Regions from separate parts of the Acidiphilium sp. JA12-A1 genome, predicted to be linked through region 2. Evidence: riboswitches for the same ligand, from Rfam matches in the RefSeq annotation. Region 2 holds a riboswitch; the other holds the start of a gene.
What was found. Region 2 has a riboswitch for fluoride ahead of RT91_RS07365 (respiratory chain complex I subunit 1 family protein). Riboswitches for the same ligand answer to the same signal wherever they lie in the genome.
Positions count from the first base shown of each region.

Region 1 (7,116 bases), on a different contig from region 2:
ACGCCTTCGCGCAGACCGGCGATTTGCTGCGGCTGCCGCTGGCCGCGCCCTCGGGCGCGCTGGTGCCGCTCGGGGCGATCGCGACGCTGAGGACGGTGTCGGGCCGGCCGGAGATCGACCGCGACAATCTGCGCCAGATCGTCGCGGTGACGGGGCGGATCAGCGGCGGCGGCATTTCCGCCGCGATTGCCTCGGTGCGCCGCGTGCTGGCGCGGCCGGGCCTGCTGCCGCCGGGCATGAGCTACCGGCTCGGCGGGCTCTACCGGCAGCAGCAGAAGGCGTTCATCGGGCTTGCCCGCGTGTTCGTCGCCGCCGTGCTGGCGGAATTCGTGCTGCTGCTGTTCCTCTACCGCAGCTTCGTCATCGCCGGGGCGATCGTCGCCACCGCGCTGCTGTCGAGCCTCGCGGTGTTCATCGGGCTCGATCTCTCGGGTGTGGCGCTCAACATCACCGCGCTGATGGGGATGACGATGATCGTCGGGCTCGCGACCGAGATGGCGATTTTCTACATCTCGGAATTCCGGAGCCTCGCCGGGTACCAGGACCGGCGGGAGGCGCTGGTGGTGGCGAGCCGGAACCGGCTGCGGCCGATCGCGATGACCACGCTGGCGGCGATCCTGACGCTGCTGCCGCTGGCACTCGGCATCGGCCAGGGCAGCGGGATGCAGCAGCCGCTCGCCATCGCGGTGATCTCGGGGTTCGTGGTGGCGTTTCCGCTGGTGCTGTTCGGCCTGCCGGCGCTGCTGCGGCTCGTGCTGCGGGGGCCGGAGCCATAGGCGAACCCATGCGGGGATGCCGGGGTCCCGGACCGTTGATCTGCGTCATCGCCGCCGGCCCCGCGCGGTCCTAGGTTCGAGCCGATCCGGACGGGCACGCGCCCGAAGGAAGCACCATGACGGCCTCACCGAACCCGCCAGCGAACACGCAGCGCCCACCGCCTTCCGCGCCGCCGGAACCGGCAGCCGCGCCGCGCCGCCGGCGCCGCCGGGTCGCCGTGCTGGCGGCGCTGGCGGTGGGGGTGGCAGCGGCGATCGCGATCGGCTGGCGGACGGTGGGGGCGCCGCCGCCGGTTCACTACGTGACGGCGAAGGTGGGGCGCGGCGACATTACGCGGGCGGTGACGGCGACGGGGACGGTCAACCCGATCCTGACGGTGATCGTCGGCTCGGCGGTGTCCGGCATCATCCAGGACATCAGCTGCGACTACAACACGATCGTGAAGCTCGGGCAGATCTGCGCCCGGATCGACCCGCGGCCCTATCAGGCGGTGGTGGACCAGGACCGGGCGGCGGTGGCCGTGGACCAGGCGCAGCTGCGCAAGGACGAGGCGAGCCTCGACTATGCGCGCGGCAATTACCGCCGCCTCGCCTCGCTGGTGCCGCAGCGCTACGCCTCGGAGAACGCCGCCGACAGCGCGAAGGCGACGTATCGGCAACTGGAGGCGCAGACCGCGCTCGACCGCGCGGTGATCCGGCAGGACGAGGCGAAGCTCGCCGCCGCCCAGGCCAATCTCGGCTATACCGACATCGTCTCGCCGGTGAACGGGATCGTCGTCTCGCGCAATGTCACGATCGGGCAGACCGTCGCCGCCTCGTTCCAGACGCCGACGCTGTTCCTGATCGCCACCGACCTGACGCGGATGCAGGTGGATACCAATGTCAGCGAGGGGGATATCGCGGATATCCGCAAGGGCGAGGCGGCGCGGTTCACCGTTCTCGCCTTTCCGGGCGAGACGTTCGACGGCACGGTGACGCAGGTGCGCCAGTCGCCGCAGACGGTGCAGAACGTGGTGACCTACGACGTCGTCATCGAGGTGGACAACCGCGACCTGAAGCTGAAGCCGGGCATGACCGCGTCGGTGCGGATCATCACCGCGGCGCGGGCCGGCGTGCTGCGCGTGCCGGACCAGGCGCTGCGCTTCGCGCCGCGCCTGGCGAAGGCGGCGCCGGCGGGCGGCGGGGCGCGCGTGTGGGTGCTGCGGCAGGGCAAGCCGGCCGCCGTTCCGGTGGTCACCGGGCTCGATGACGACACCAACACGGAAATCGTGAGCGGCGGACTGCGCGACGGCGACGAGGTGATCACCGGCGAGCGGCGGGCGCGGGCGGCGACGCCCTTCGTGCCGCGGTTCTGACGGGGCGCGGGCGATGCCGGGGGCGGTGCCAGGGGCGGTCATCGAGCTGCGCGGCGTTTCGCGGACCTACCGGAGCGGCGATGTCGAGGTGCAGGCGCTGCGCGAGGTCGATCTCGTGATCGGGCCGGGCGAGTTCGTCGCCATCATGGGTTCGTCGGGGTCGGGCAAGTCGACGCTGATGGCGATTCTCGGCTGCCTCGACCGGCCGAGCCGGGGCGAATACCGGTTCGAATCCGTCGACGTCGCCCGGCTGGAGGAGCCGGAGCTGGCGCGGGTGCGCAGCGCGCGCATCGGCTTCGTGTTCCAGAGCTTCAACCTGCTGGCGCGGACCAGCGCGCTCGACAACGTGGCGCTGCCGCTGTTCTACGCCTCGGACGGGCCGGTGAAGGGCGGCTCGCGCACCGCCCGCGCGCTGCGGGCGCTCGGGCAGATGGGGCTGGCCGGAAGGGAGGGCAACACGCCCTCGCAGCTTTCGGGCGGGCAGCAGCAGCGCGTCGCCATCGCCCGCGCGCTGATCAACGCGCCGCGCCTGCTGCTGGCCGACGAACCCACCGGCAATCTCGACACGAGGACGTCGCACGAGATCATGGAAACGCTGGCGGCGCTCAACCGCGAGCGGGGCACGACGATCCTCGTCGTCACCCACGAGCCGGACATCGCCGCCTATGCCGATCGGGTGCTGACGATGCGCGATGGGCGGATCGTCGGCGACGAGCGGCGGGAAAAGGCGCGGGGTGAAGCGGCGCCGGCGGTGGCAGAGGCCGCGCCAGACGCCGCGCCCAATGAAACGCCGGATGCCGCGCCGACGCGGCGGCGCGCCGGCATCGCCTGGGCGTTCGGCGCCATGATCGTCGGCGCCGCGGTGCAGGCGCTGGCCCGCAACCGGCTGCGCTCGGCGCTGACCATGCTCGGCGTGTTCATCGGCGTCGCCGCGCTGATCACCATGGTCGCGGTGGGCCAGGGCGCGAACCAGGCGATCCGCAAGCAGATCGAGAGCCTCGGGACCAACCTGCTCGTGGTGCTGCCCGGGGCGACGACGGCCGGCGGCGCGCGGGCGGGGTTCGGCAGCGCCTCGACCATCACGGTGGACGACGCGCGGGCGATCCTGCGGGAAGACCCGGCGGTGAGCCGGATCGGCTATCTCATCCGCGCCGCCGGACAGGTGCGCTATGCCAGCCAGAACTGGACCACGGCGATCGCCGGCGTCAGCATCGACTATCCGGCGATGACCAACTGGCGCGTCGCCGAGGGGCGGCCGATCGGCGCGCAGGACGAGAGGAACGGCGCGCTGGTCGGGCTGATCGGCCAGACCGTGCGCCAGCAGCTCTTCGCGCCCGGCGAGGACCCGGTGGGGGCGACGATCCTGGTGAAGGGCACGCCGATCCGGGTGATCGGCGTGCTGGCGGGCAAGGGGCAGACGGCGTTCGGCACCGACCAGGACGATATCGTGATGCTGCCCTTCAGCACCGCCGAGCAGCGGGTGCTCGGCACCGCGACGCCCAGCCGGCAGGATGCGCCGCTGAACTGGGCCTATCCGGCCTGGCCCAACCCCTACGGCCTGCAACTGCGGCTGACCGGGTACGTGAACCAGCTGTTCGCCCAGGCGGTCTCGCCGGACGCGGTGGCGGAGGCGATGGAGCAGATCAGCGGCACGCTGTCGGTGCGCCACCGCATCCAGCCGAACGGGCTCAAGGATTTCTCGGTGCGCAATCTCAGCCAGATCGCCGCGGCGGCGCAGGGGTCGAGCCGGATCATGTCGCTGCTGCTGGCCATCGTCGCGTCGATCTCGCTGCTGGTGGGCGGCATCGGGATCATGAACATCCTGCTCGTGTCGGTGACGGAGCGGACCCGCGAGATCGGGCTGCGGATGGCGATCGGGGCGCGGCGGCTGCATGTGCTGCTGCAGTTCCTGGCCGAATCGGTGTTCCTCAGCGTCACCGGCGGGCTTGGCGGGATCGTGCTCGGGGTCGCGCTGTCCGGCGGGATCACGCTGTTCGCGGGCTGGCCGGCGCCGGTTTCGCTGCTGGCGGTGGCGGGCGGGTTCCTGTTCTCGGTCGCGGTGGGCGTGGCGTTCGGGTTCTACCCGGCGCGGAAGGCGGCGCGGCTCGATCCGATCGAGGCGCTGCGCTACGAGTGACGCCGGCCGGCCACGGGGCCGCGTGCAAAACCCGGCCGCCTCGCCTATCCTTCCGCCATGAGATGCAGGATTCGATACGGGCGGGCACGGCCGGGGCAGCGACGCGGCCGGCAGGCGGCGTACCTTCTCCGCCGCGGCCGCTGAGCGCAAGGTCCGCGCCATGCACGGCGACCTCTTCGGATCATGGCAGCCGGCCGCGACGGTGGCGATCTTCGCGCTGACCTACGCCGGGGTGGCGCTGGGTCGGCTGCCGTTCTTCCGGCTCGACCGCGCGGGGATCGCCTTCGTCGGCGCGGTGCTGATGGTCGCGAGCGGGGCGCTGACGCTCCGGCAGGCGGTCGCCGCGATCGATTTCGACACGATCGCGCTGCTGCTCGGCATGATGATCCTCGCCGCGGCGCTGCGCCGGGCCGGGTTCTTCGAGCGGATCACCGGGGCGGTGCTCTCGCGCGCCTCCGGCACCGATGCGCTGCTGGCGCTCACCGTCGCGATGGCCGGGCTGCTCTCGGCGGTGCTGGTCAACGACACGGTCTGCGTCGTGCTCACGCCGCTGGTGCTCGAAGCGTGCCGGGCGGGGCGGAAACAGCCCCTGCCCTATCTCGTCGCGCTGGCGACCGCCTCGAATGTCGGGTCGGTGGCGACGATCACCGGCAACCCGCAGAACATGATCATCGGCAGCCTCTCCGGCATCGGCTATGCCGCGTTCGCCGGCGCGCTGGTGCCGGTCGCGCTGCTCGGGCTGCCGATCGTCTTCCTCGTCATCCGGCTGCTGCATCGCGCGGGCTTCGAGGCGCTGACGCCGCCGGCGGCATCCGCCGCGCGGCGCCGGCCGCATGGCGGGCTCATCGGCAAGTCGGTCGTGCTGCTGGTGCTGTTCGTCATCGCCTGCCTCGGCGGCATGCGCCCGGCGGAGGCGGCGCTGGTGGCCGCCGCGCTGATCATGCTGACGCCGGGGGTGAAGAGCCAGCGCCTGCTCGCCGGCGTCGACTGGTCGCTGCTGCTGATGTTCGCGGGGCTGTTCGTCGTCGTCGCCGCGTTGCAGCGCGAGGTGATCGGCGCGGCGGTGATCGGGCGCGTCGCAGCCCTGCATCCGGGCCGGCCGGCGGTGCTGGTGCCGCTCACCGCGATCCTGTCGAACCTGGTCAGCAACGTGCCGGCGGTGCTGGTGCTGCGCCCCTTCATCGCCCATCTCGCCGACCCGCGGCAGGCGTGGCTCATCGTCGCCATGGCGTCCACCCTCGCGGGCAACCTGACGCTGCCGGGATCGGTGGCGAATCTCATCGTCGCCGAGCGGGCGCGCGCCGCCGGCGTGCGGATCGGCTTCGGCGACTATCTGAAGTTCGGCCTGCCCATCACGGTTCTCACGATCGCGCTCGGCACCGCCTGGCTCGTCGGCCTCGGCTAGGCGGTTCCGGGGCGGATTGACAGCCCGGACCCGGCATCGCAAACACGTCCCGCGCGGTCCGGCCGCGCCGGCGATGGGGTTCGCCGTGAACCGCCCGCGGGGCTGATGACTCCTGTTTCGATCCGTCAACCGCGGAGGGACAGGCACGCGCGTTTCAGACATTGCCGATCCGGCCATGGCCGGCAGGCTTCCGCCCTGCCCCGCCGCCATCCCCTCGACATTCCCGACATTTCCGCCACAACAAGAAGGCGTTTCATGATCAAGACACTTGCGGCCATCGCCTTTTTCGGCTCGCTCGGCTGCTGGGCGCGCTACGGCCAGACCATCTTCATGCAGAACCTGTTCGGGCGCGGCTTTCCCGTCGCCGTGCTCAGCATCAACGTGCTCGGCTCGTTCCTGATCGGCTTTCTCTTCGTGCTCACCGCCGAGCGCGTCGCCATCGATCCGGCGATCCGCACCGGCGTGCTCACCGGCTTTCTCGGCGGCTACACGACATTCTCGACCTTCGAGCTCGAAACGCTCATGCTGGTGGAGAACGGGGAGATCGTGAAGTCGGCGCTTTACGTGCTGCTGTCGGTCGTGCTCGGGTTCATCGGCGCCGTTCTCGGCGTCTACATCGCAAGGAATGTCTGACATGGAAGAACAGGTCACGCTGGTGCGCATCGCGCTGAGCGAAACCGATCACGGGCGGCGACGCCACCTGATGGAGGACATCCTGACGCGGCTGCGCGACGATTTCGATCTCGACGGCGTGTCGGTATTCCGGGGCATCGCGGGGATGAACGGGCAGAAGATCATCCATGCCGCCGACCTGCTGCATTTCGATGTCGACCTGCCGCTGATGATCGAGTTCTGCTGCGTGCCGGACACCGCGATATCGGTGATCGATTCGCTCGCGGATCTGGTGCCGGACGGCCACATCATTTCCTGGCCCGCCACCCGCCATCGCCGCGCGTAGCGCGAAGCGGGGACGCTCCCCCCTCCCCCGCTTGATCGACGTCAATGATGGGGGAGCGCGCGGCCGCTAGGGTTCCGGCCGGTGATGCGTGCGGAGGCGCGGCATGGAACCTGTCGCCGGCGGGGTGGCGTTGCCGGACGAGGAGCGGGCGGCGCCGGTCGCGCTGGTGGCGCGCGGCCTGGCCAAGATCTACCGGATGGGCGCGGTGGAGGTGCCGGCGCTGCGCGATGTCGACCTCACGCTCCGCGAGGGCGAGCTGGTCGTGCTGCTCGGCCCCTCGGGCAGCGGGAAATCCACGCTGCTCAACATTCTCGGCGGGCTCGACACGCCTTCGGCCGGCGAGGTGCTGTTCCGCGGCCAGCCGATCGCGCAGGGCGGCGAGCGGGGGCTGACCCGCTACCGGCGCCGGCATGTCGGCTTCGTCTTCCAGTTCTACAACCTCATCGCCAGCCTCACCGCGCGGGAGAATGTCGCGCTGGTGACCG
Region 1 is NZ_JFHO01000029.1:11,754-18,869, reverse strand. Features, by position in the region: gene RT91_RS05430 (efflux RND transporter permease subunit) at 1-776, shown strand, start outside; gene RT91_RS05425 (efflux RND transporter periplasmic adaptor subunit) at 893-2,131, shown strand; gene RT91_RS05420 (ABC transporter permease) at 2,145-4,268, shown strand; gene RT91_RS05415 (anion transporter) at 4,429-5,673, shown strand; fluoride riboswitch at 5,734-5,795, shown strand; gene crcB (fluoride efflux transporter CrcB) at 5,929-6,306, shown strand; gene RT91_RS05405 (DUF190 domain-containing protein) at 6,308-6,631, shown strand; gene RT91_RS05400 (ABC transporter ATP-binding protein) at 6,735-7,116, shown strand, end outside.
Region 1: linked by a shared signal. The riboswitch ahead of crcB (fluoride efflux transporter CrcB) and the one ahead of RT91_RS07365 (respiratory chain complex I subunit 1 family protein) in region 2 are both predicted to bind fluoride.

Region 2 (7,116 bases):
AGACGGGCCGAATTGGCCACGCAGGAAGCTGAACGAGCAGGACGGGAGGCACTGGATGAACGTTCTGCCCGCGCAACCGAACAGGCGGCGCAGGCAAGAGCCCGCGAGCAGGAGGCCGCACGGCTTCAGGACGTTGTCGATGCGCTGGCCGGCGGATTATCCGGCCTTGCGCACGGCAAGCTGAACGAGAGGCTGACCGATGCGTTTCCTTCCGAATACGATGTCCTGCGTCGTGATTTCAACTCTGCGGCGCAGCAGTTGAATGACGTGATTCGTGACCTGGTGGTTCAGGCGGGAACGGTCGAAAGTGGCTCAGCAGAGATTGCCACTGCCGTGGAAGACATGGCGCGGCGGACCGAACGGCAGGCCGCTTCGCTTGAGGAAACTGCGGCGACGGTCGCCGAAGTTTCGCAGGGGCTCAGCCGGACTCTGGATGACGTGGTGAGCACGCGCGATCTGGCCGGCAAGGCGCATGAAATGACCCGTGCGTCAAGCGAAGTCGTGAATGAGGCGATGACAGCGATGGGACGGATCGATGAATCGTCCCGGCAGATCGCGCAAATTATCGGTGTGATCAACGACATCGCCTTCCAGACCAACTTGCTGGCATTGAATGCCGGTGTGGAGGCCGCACGCGCAGGCGATGCGGGACGGGGCTTCGCGGTGGTCGCTTCGGAAGTACGCGCTCTTGCCCAACGGACCTCCGATGCCGCCAAGGAAATCAGGGAGCTGATCGCCACGGCCGAAACCCAGGTCAGATCAGGTGTTGAATCCGTCGACAGAACCGGTGCCGTGCTGGCGAGCCTGGCGTCGCAGGTCAACGACATCGACAAAATGGTCCGGCGGATCAGCGATACCGCGAACGAACAGGCCTCGTCACTGAAAATGGTCAGCCAGGCCGTCGGCGACATGGATCAGGTAACGCAGCAGAATGCCGCTATGGTGGAAGAGGCGAACGCCGCGGCCAATAGCCTTCTTGCTGAGGCGCGGCATATGATGACACTTCAGCAACGCTTCGTTGTCGACGATGCCGCGGCTCCCCCATCGCGGTATCGGCCGGCGGCAGCGAAGGAAATGGCCTGATGCCTGGCCGTCGGGCGCTTCTTGCCGGACTGGCTGGTTGGCCCGCCGCCTGCATCGCGGCACCGCCGCCGGCTTTCAGATTCGCCCTGCAGGACGGCGCCGGGAAGGTGGTGACGCAGGCGCGGTTCCGTGGGCGATATCTGCTGGTGGTCTTCGGCTATACGAAATGCACAGATCGTTGCCCGACAACCTTGACGCACCTCGCGCGGGCGCTGGAAATGGCAGATCCGCGCAACAGGATTTTCGATGCGGTCTTCATCACTGTGGATCCCCGGCATGATCGTCCGAAGGCCGCGGCGCATTACGCCTCTTTGTTTTCTCCCCGTATTGAAGGCCTTGGCGGGAGCAAACGGCAGGTAAGCGAAGCGATCGCAGCATTCCATGTGTATGTGGCCTGGCCGAACGGACCGAATGGGCAGCCGACCCATGGCGGCCTGATCTATCTCCTGTCGCCGTCGGGGCAACTGGCAACCGTGCTGCCCGACGGGCTTTCCGCCGATGCGCTCGCCAGCGCGCTGCGGCGATATCCGGTTCCGAAACCCGGCAGGGAGTGAACCCTGGTCGATGCCATGATCTGATCCGCTGCCGTCCGTCTCCGAGAGGTCGTTCATCGTCCTGACCGCTCCTCGGCTGCCAGCAGGTGCGCCAGCCCGTGACGCCCCCGGTTGGTCTCAACACCATCTTGCTCTCGGACAGGGATGGAACGCCCGCTTTTGCGATCATCCGCAAGGGGCGTGCCGGGCATTTGTTCGCGCGTTTCCGCCGGCTGAACTTGATGTGGCCGGCGGAGATGCCGATCTCCCACAGGTTGTGGTGATTCCGTAGGGTTTCGGGGCGAGGTGATGAGGCTTCGGGCGATCGGATATGGACTGGCAGTTGCGCTGGCGCTGGGATCCGCCGGAAGCGCGTTGGCGGTGCCCGCGCGGCGGAGTGCGGGGCCGGAAGCGGCGGCGGGTGAGGCGCGGGTTGCGGAACGGCGGTTGCCGGCGCGGGTTCGGCGCGACCTTGCGGTGCTGCGCGCGCGATGGCGGCGGCGGGCCTTCGCGGCCGACTGGCGCCGGCTGGCGCGGCGGTATCCGGCGCCGGGCGATCGGGATTTCATCGTCGTCGATATCGCGCGCGAGCGGCTCGACCTGTTTCGCGACGGGCGGTATCGCGCCGGCTGGCGGGTTTCGACCTCCCGTTTCGGGGTCGGCCAGCGCCGCGGCAGCGACCGGACGCCGGTTGGGGTATTTCGCGTCGTCGGCGAACTCGGGCGGGGCGGGCCGGCGGACCAGGTCCTGAATGCCGCAGGGCCAACCGGCCGGTTCGCGAAGCCGGTCCTCGCGCCGGGTCACCTTGCCGCGAGCCGGCTGATCGTCGGGCGAATCCTGCTGCTCGAGGGTTTGCAGCCGGGCTGGAACCAGGGCGGCGATGTCGACACGCTGGCGCGCGATATCTTCATCCACGGGACGGCCAATGTCGGCATGCTCGGCCGGCCGGCATCGCGGGGGTGCGTGCAGATGGCGCCCGGCGCGGTCATTCGCCTCGCGCGGATGATCCTGCCGGGCGCGCTGGTGATGATCACGCGGGGGGTGGGCGGCCTGCGCCGCATTCCCGGCCCCAGCGCGGGGCCAGGCAATCTTGATTTTTCAGAAATTGCTAAAAAATGATAATGAATATTTCAAAGTTAACACCAGCCCCGTTCGCGGAGGACAAGCATGACCGCCAGCATCATCGGGCCCGAGGATATCGACGCCGTTCTGGCGACCGTTCCGCGGCAGCGCATCCGGCCACTCGATGCGGTGCGCGCGCTGATCCGCCTGGCCCGCGACCCGGAGGACACCCAGCAGGTGGCGCTGATGGGCATCGCGCTGGCCGGGCGTTCGCAGCGCCGGGTGTTCCGCCGCTTCGTATCGTTCCCCGCCGGGCAGGCGGTGATCCGCGAGAAGCGGTCGCTCGCCCGCACGCTCGATGATCACGACTACCTGCGTACCCTGAAGCCGAATTCGCTCGGGCGGCACTATCTCGCCTTCATGGAGCGCGAGGGGCTGTCCGCGCGCGGCCTGATCGAGGCGACGCCGGCGGTGACCCGGAAGCTCAGCGAACTGCCCGAGCCGATCAGACTCTTTTCCAGCTACACGTCGCGCGACATGCATGATCTCTATCATGTCCTCACCGGCTATGGCCGCGACGAACTGGGCGAGGTCTGTGTGCTCGCGGTGAGTTACGAGCAGCTTCGCATCCGCGCCTTCCGCCTGATCAGCACGACCGGCCCGTTCGTGGTGCGGCGCTATCTGCGCAAGGCCGGGCTCGACGGCGATGGTGTGTTCGCCGCCGTGCGCGAGGCGCGGCGGATCGGGCGCGCGGCGGCGTGGATCCCGAGCCTCGATATCGAGGCGCTGCTGGCCGAGGATCTCGACGAACTGCGCGCCCGGCTCAACCTCGCCGAACCGGTGGCCTATCGCGCGGTGATCGCCCGCATCCGAACGGCGACGGGTTGGAACAGCGGGCCGTTCTCCGCGCTGGCGCGGACGGTCTGATTTCTGATCCGCCGGCGCTGGCGCGGCCTCCCGCGGAAGCGGTGGGTGCGCAGCCGACCGGGCTGATCGCGGATCCGCCACATTGATGACGGTGCGTTGCGGTAGAGGACAGTCCAAGAGATCGCGCCGTCCGGCCCCCCTGTGCTTCGGCCTCGACGATTCCGATTGACAGGCGTGGGCGGACAGGCGAGGGTTGAATTGTATCGCATTCCGATGCCGGTGATGGAGTTCACCGTGTAACCGCCCGTGGGGCCGATGACTCCTGTTCATATCCGCTACAGCGGAGGAGGACGGGTATCATGGTGCGTATTGGCCGGAACTGCCTTCATTCAGCCCGACGGAACCATCGGTTGCGCTCATGACCGTGCGCGACGCCATTCTGCAGGCCTGCCAGGTGGCGTTCACGATCGCGGCGGCGCCGTTCATCCAGGGGTGCATCGTCCAGTTCGAGGAGCGGATCCAGCGCGGGCACGGCCCGGGGGTGCTGCAGCCCTACCGGGATCTGTGGAAACTGTTCCACAAGGACATCGTCGTGCCGGAGACGGCCTCGTGGCTGTTCTGGGTGACGCCCGTCGTCGCCTTCACCTGCATGATGACGGTGCCGATCCTCATTCCGGTGCTGACAAACTATCCGCTGCCGCTCTCGAACATGGGGGACATTCTCGGCGGCGGGCTGATCCTGACGCTCGGCTCCTTCATGATCACCCTGGCCGGGCTCGATACCGGCAGTGCCTATGGCGGGATCGGGTCCAGCCGCGCGGCGGTCATTGGCATTCTCGCGGAGCCGACGCTGATCCTCGTTTTCGTCGGCATCACCCTGTTCGCGCGGTCGATGCTGCCCTTCGTGGTGAACCACCTGCTGGTGGCGAGCCCGGCGGTCTATCTCGGTCCCGCGCACCTGTTCCTGGTCGCCGCGTTCTTCATCCTGCTGACGGTCGAGACCGACAGGCTGCCGATCCATTCCAGCACGCATATCGAGGTCTACATGATCGAGGAGGCGCGCGTGCTCGAATATGCCGGCCCGCTGCACGCCCTGCTCAAATGGGCGTCGATGATGAAGCAGTTCATCCTCTACACGATCTTCTGCAACGTGCTGACGATGCCGTGGTTCCTCTCCACGCGCGGGCTGGCGCCGGGCGTGCTCGGCAGCGCGGCCGGCGTGATCGTGAAATTCGTCATCGTCGCCTGTGCCATCGTGACGGTCGACACGATCCAGGCGCGGTTGCGCTTCTACCGCTATCAGGAACCGCTCGCGGTTTCGTTCCTGCTGGCGGTCCTCGCCATCATCGGCACGCAGATCGGACTCGGGTGATGCACGGGTTTCACGCGACGCCGGTCGAAGCCTCGCTGTTCGGCGTTCTCGCCATCGCGAGCCTGCTGCTTGCCTTCGTCATGCTCGGCTCGCGCTGGCTGCGGCATTACCTCATCGCCTTCGCCGCGGAATCGTGGGCGATCGCTCTGCTCTCGGCGGCGGTCGGGTATATCGACCATTATCCCGAACTCTATGTCATCGCGCTGCTGACCCTGGCGTTCCGGGGAACGCTGCTGCCCTACCTGCTGCTCCGCATCATCCGGCGGCTGACGATCGAGCGGGAACTCGAGCCGCTGCTGCGACCGGGGTCGAGTCTGGTGCTGGGCGCCGGCGCCGTCGTGTTCTCGCTCGTCGTCGCCGCGCGGATGACGCAGGCGCTGCACCTGACAGCCGAGGTCGTCGTGCTGGCGCTGACGGTCATGCTGTCGATGAAGCTGATCGGCTATCTGATGCTCGCGGTGCGGCACGAGGCGGTCAGTCACGTTCTCGGGCTGCTGGTCCTCGAGAACGGCATTTTCCTCGGCACGCAGATTCTCGTGCCCGGCATGCCGATGCTGCTCGAACTCGTGATCCTGTTCGACCTGCTCATCGTCGTCGTCTGCTTCGGCGTGCTGGTGCGTTATCTCGTCGGGCAGGTCGGCAGCACGAGTGCCTTGCAACTGCGGCGGCTGGTGGGCTGAGATGACCGGGATCGCGACATCGGTCCTGATCGGCGCGCCGGCACTCGCGGTGCTGGCGATGCTGGCCGCGCCGCGGCCGCGTCTCGCGGAGCGGCTCAACCTCGCCGCGGCCGGGCTCTGCTTCATCGCCGCGGTCGCGATGACGGTTTCCGCCCCTGCCGCCGGCGCCCGCTATCTCGGGCGCTACCTGATCGTCGATCCGCTCGGCGCCTGGATCATCCTGTGCGCTGCGGTGGTCTATCTGCTCGCCTCGATCCATGCCTGCGGCTACATGCGGATGCCGGGAGAGGAAGCGCGGCTGCCGCGGTTCTACCAGCTCTTCGCCCTGTTCGCACTGACCATCTTCATCGCGCCGCTGATGAACAATCCCGGGCTTTACTGGATCGCGATCGAGATGACGACCGTGGTCAGCACCTTCCTCGTCGCGTTCGAGCAGGCGGCGGAGGCGATCGAGGCAGGGTGGAAATACATCATCATCGTCTCGGCCGGGATCACGCTGGCGCTTCTTGGCACGGTGATCTTCTACTGGGCCGGGACGTTCAGCCTGGGGCCGACCTACGACATGACCTGGCGCGTCCTGCGGCATGCCGCGCCGCACATGGACCGCGCGCTGCTCGTGCCCGGGTTCCTGCTCGTGCTGGTGGGCTACGGCACCAAGGTCGGGCTGGCGCCGATGCACACCTGGCTGCCGGATGCGCACAGCGAGGGGCCGGCGCCGGTCTCGGCGATGCTCTCCGGCGCGCTGCTGAACGCGGCGATGGCGGGCATCGTGCGCTATCTCGCGGTGCTGCACCGGGCCGGGCTGTTCATGCTGCCCGACCAGATCCTTGCGGTGTTCGGCACCGCCTCGCTCCTGGTGGCGGCGCTGTTCATCGTGCGCCAGCGCGGGGTGAAGCGGCTGATGGCGTATTCCAGCGTCGAGCACATGGGCATCGTCGCCCTCGGCTTCGGTTTCGGCGGGCCGTTCGGCGTCGCGGGCGCGATGTATCACATGCTCAACCACAGCCTGAACAAGTCGCTGATGTTCTTCGGCGCCGGCAACGCGATGCGCAGTTTCGGCACCCGGTCGATGACGCGGATCCGCGACTATGCGCGCCACTTTCCGGTCGCCGCAGCACTCTGGCTGGCCGGTGCCGTCGCGATCACCGGCGCGCCGCCCTTCGGCCTGTTCGCCAGCGAGCTGACCATCCTGCGCGCCGGTTTCCGCGGCGCCGGGCTCTGGGCGGCGATCGTGATGCTGGTTCTGCTGATCCTGATCTTCATCGGCTTCCTCGATCATTTTCGCGTCATGTATTTCGAGCCGGCCGGGGATGACGCGCCGAGGCCGGCGCGGCTCGGGGCCTGGACCGTCGTGCCAATGTGGCTCGCGCTGATCCCGTTGCTGGTGCTGGGCCTGTGGTGGCCGCGCGCGATGTGGCGCGATTTCCAGACGGTCGAACAGGTGATCGAGCGTCCGGCCGCCGCGCCGGCGCCTGCCGCGCGCGCCTCGGCCCGCATGCCGGATGCGCGGAGGGCGTCG
Region 2 is NZ_JFHO01000038.1:12,150-19,265, reverse strand. Features, by position in the region: gene RT91_RS07385 (methyl-accepting chemotaxis protein) at 1-1,083, shown strand, start outside; gene RT91_RS07380 (SCO family protein) at 1,083-1,637, shown strand; gene RT91_RS07375 (L,D-transpeptidase) at 1,998-2,735, shown strand; gene RT91_RS07370 (Coq4 family protein) at 2,784-3,605, shown strand; fluoride riboswitch at 3,815-3,877, shown strand; gene RT91_RS07365 (respiratory chain complex I subunit 1 family protein) at 3,964-4,917, shown strand; gene RT91_RS07360 (hypothetical protein) at 4,917-5,597, shown strand; gene RT91_RS07355 (proton-conducting transporter membrane subunit) at 5,599-7,116, shown strand, end outside.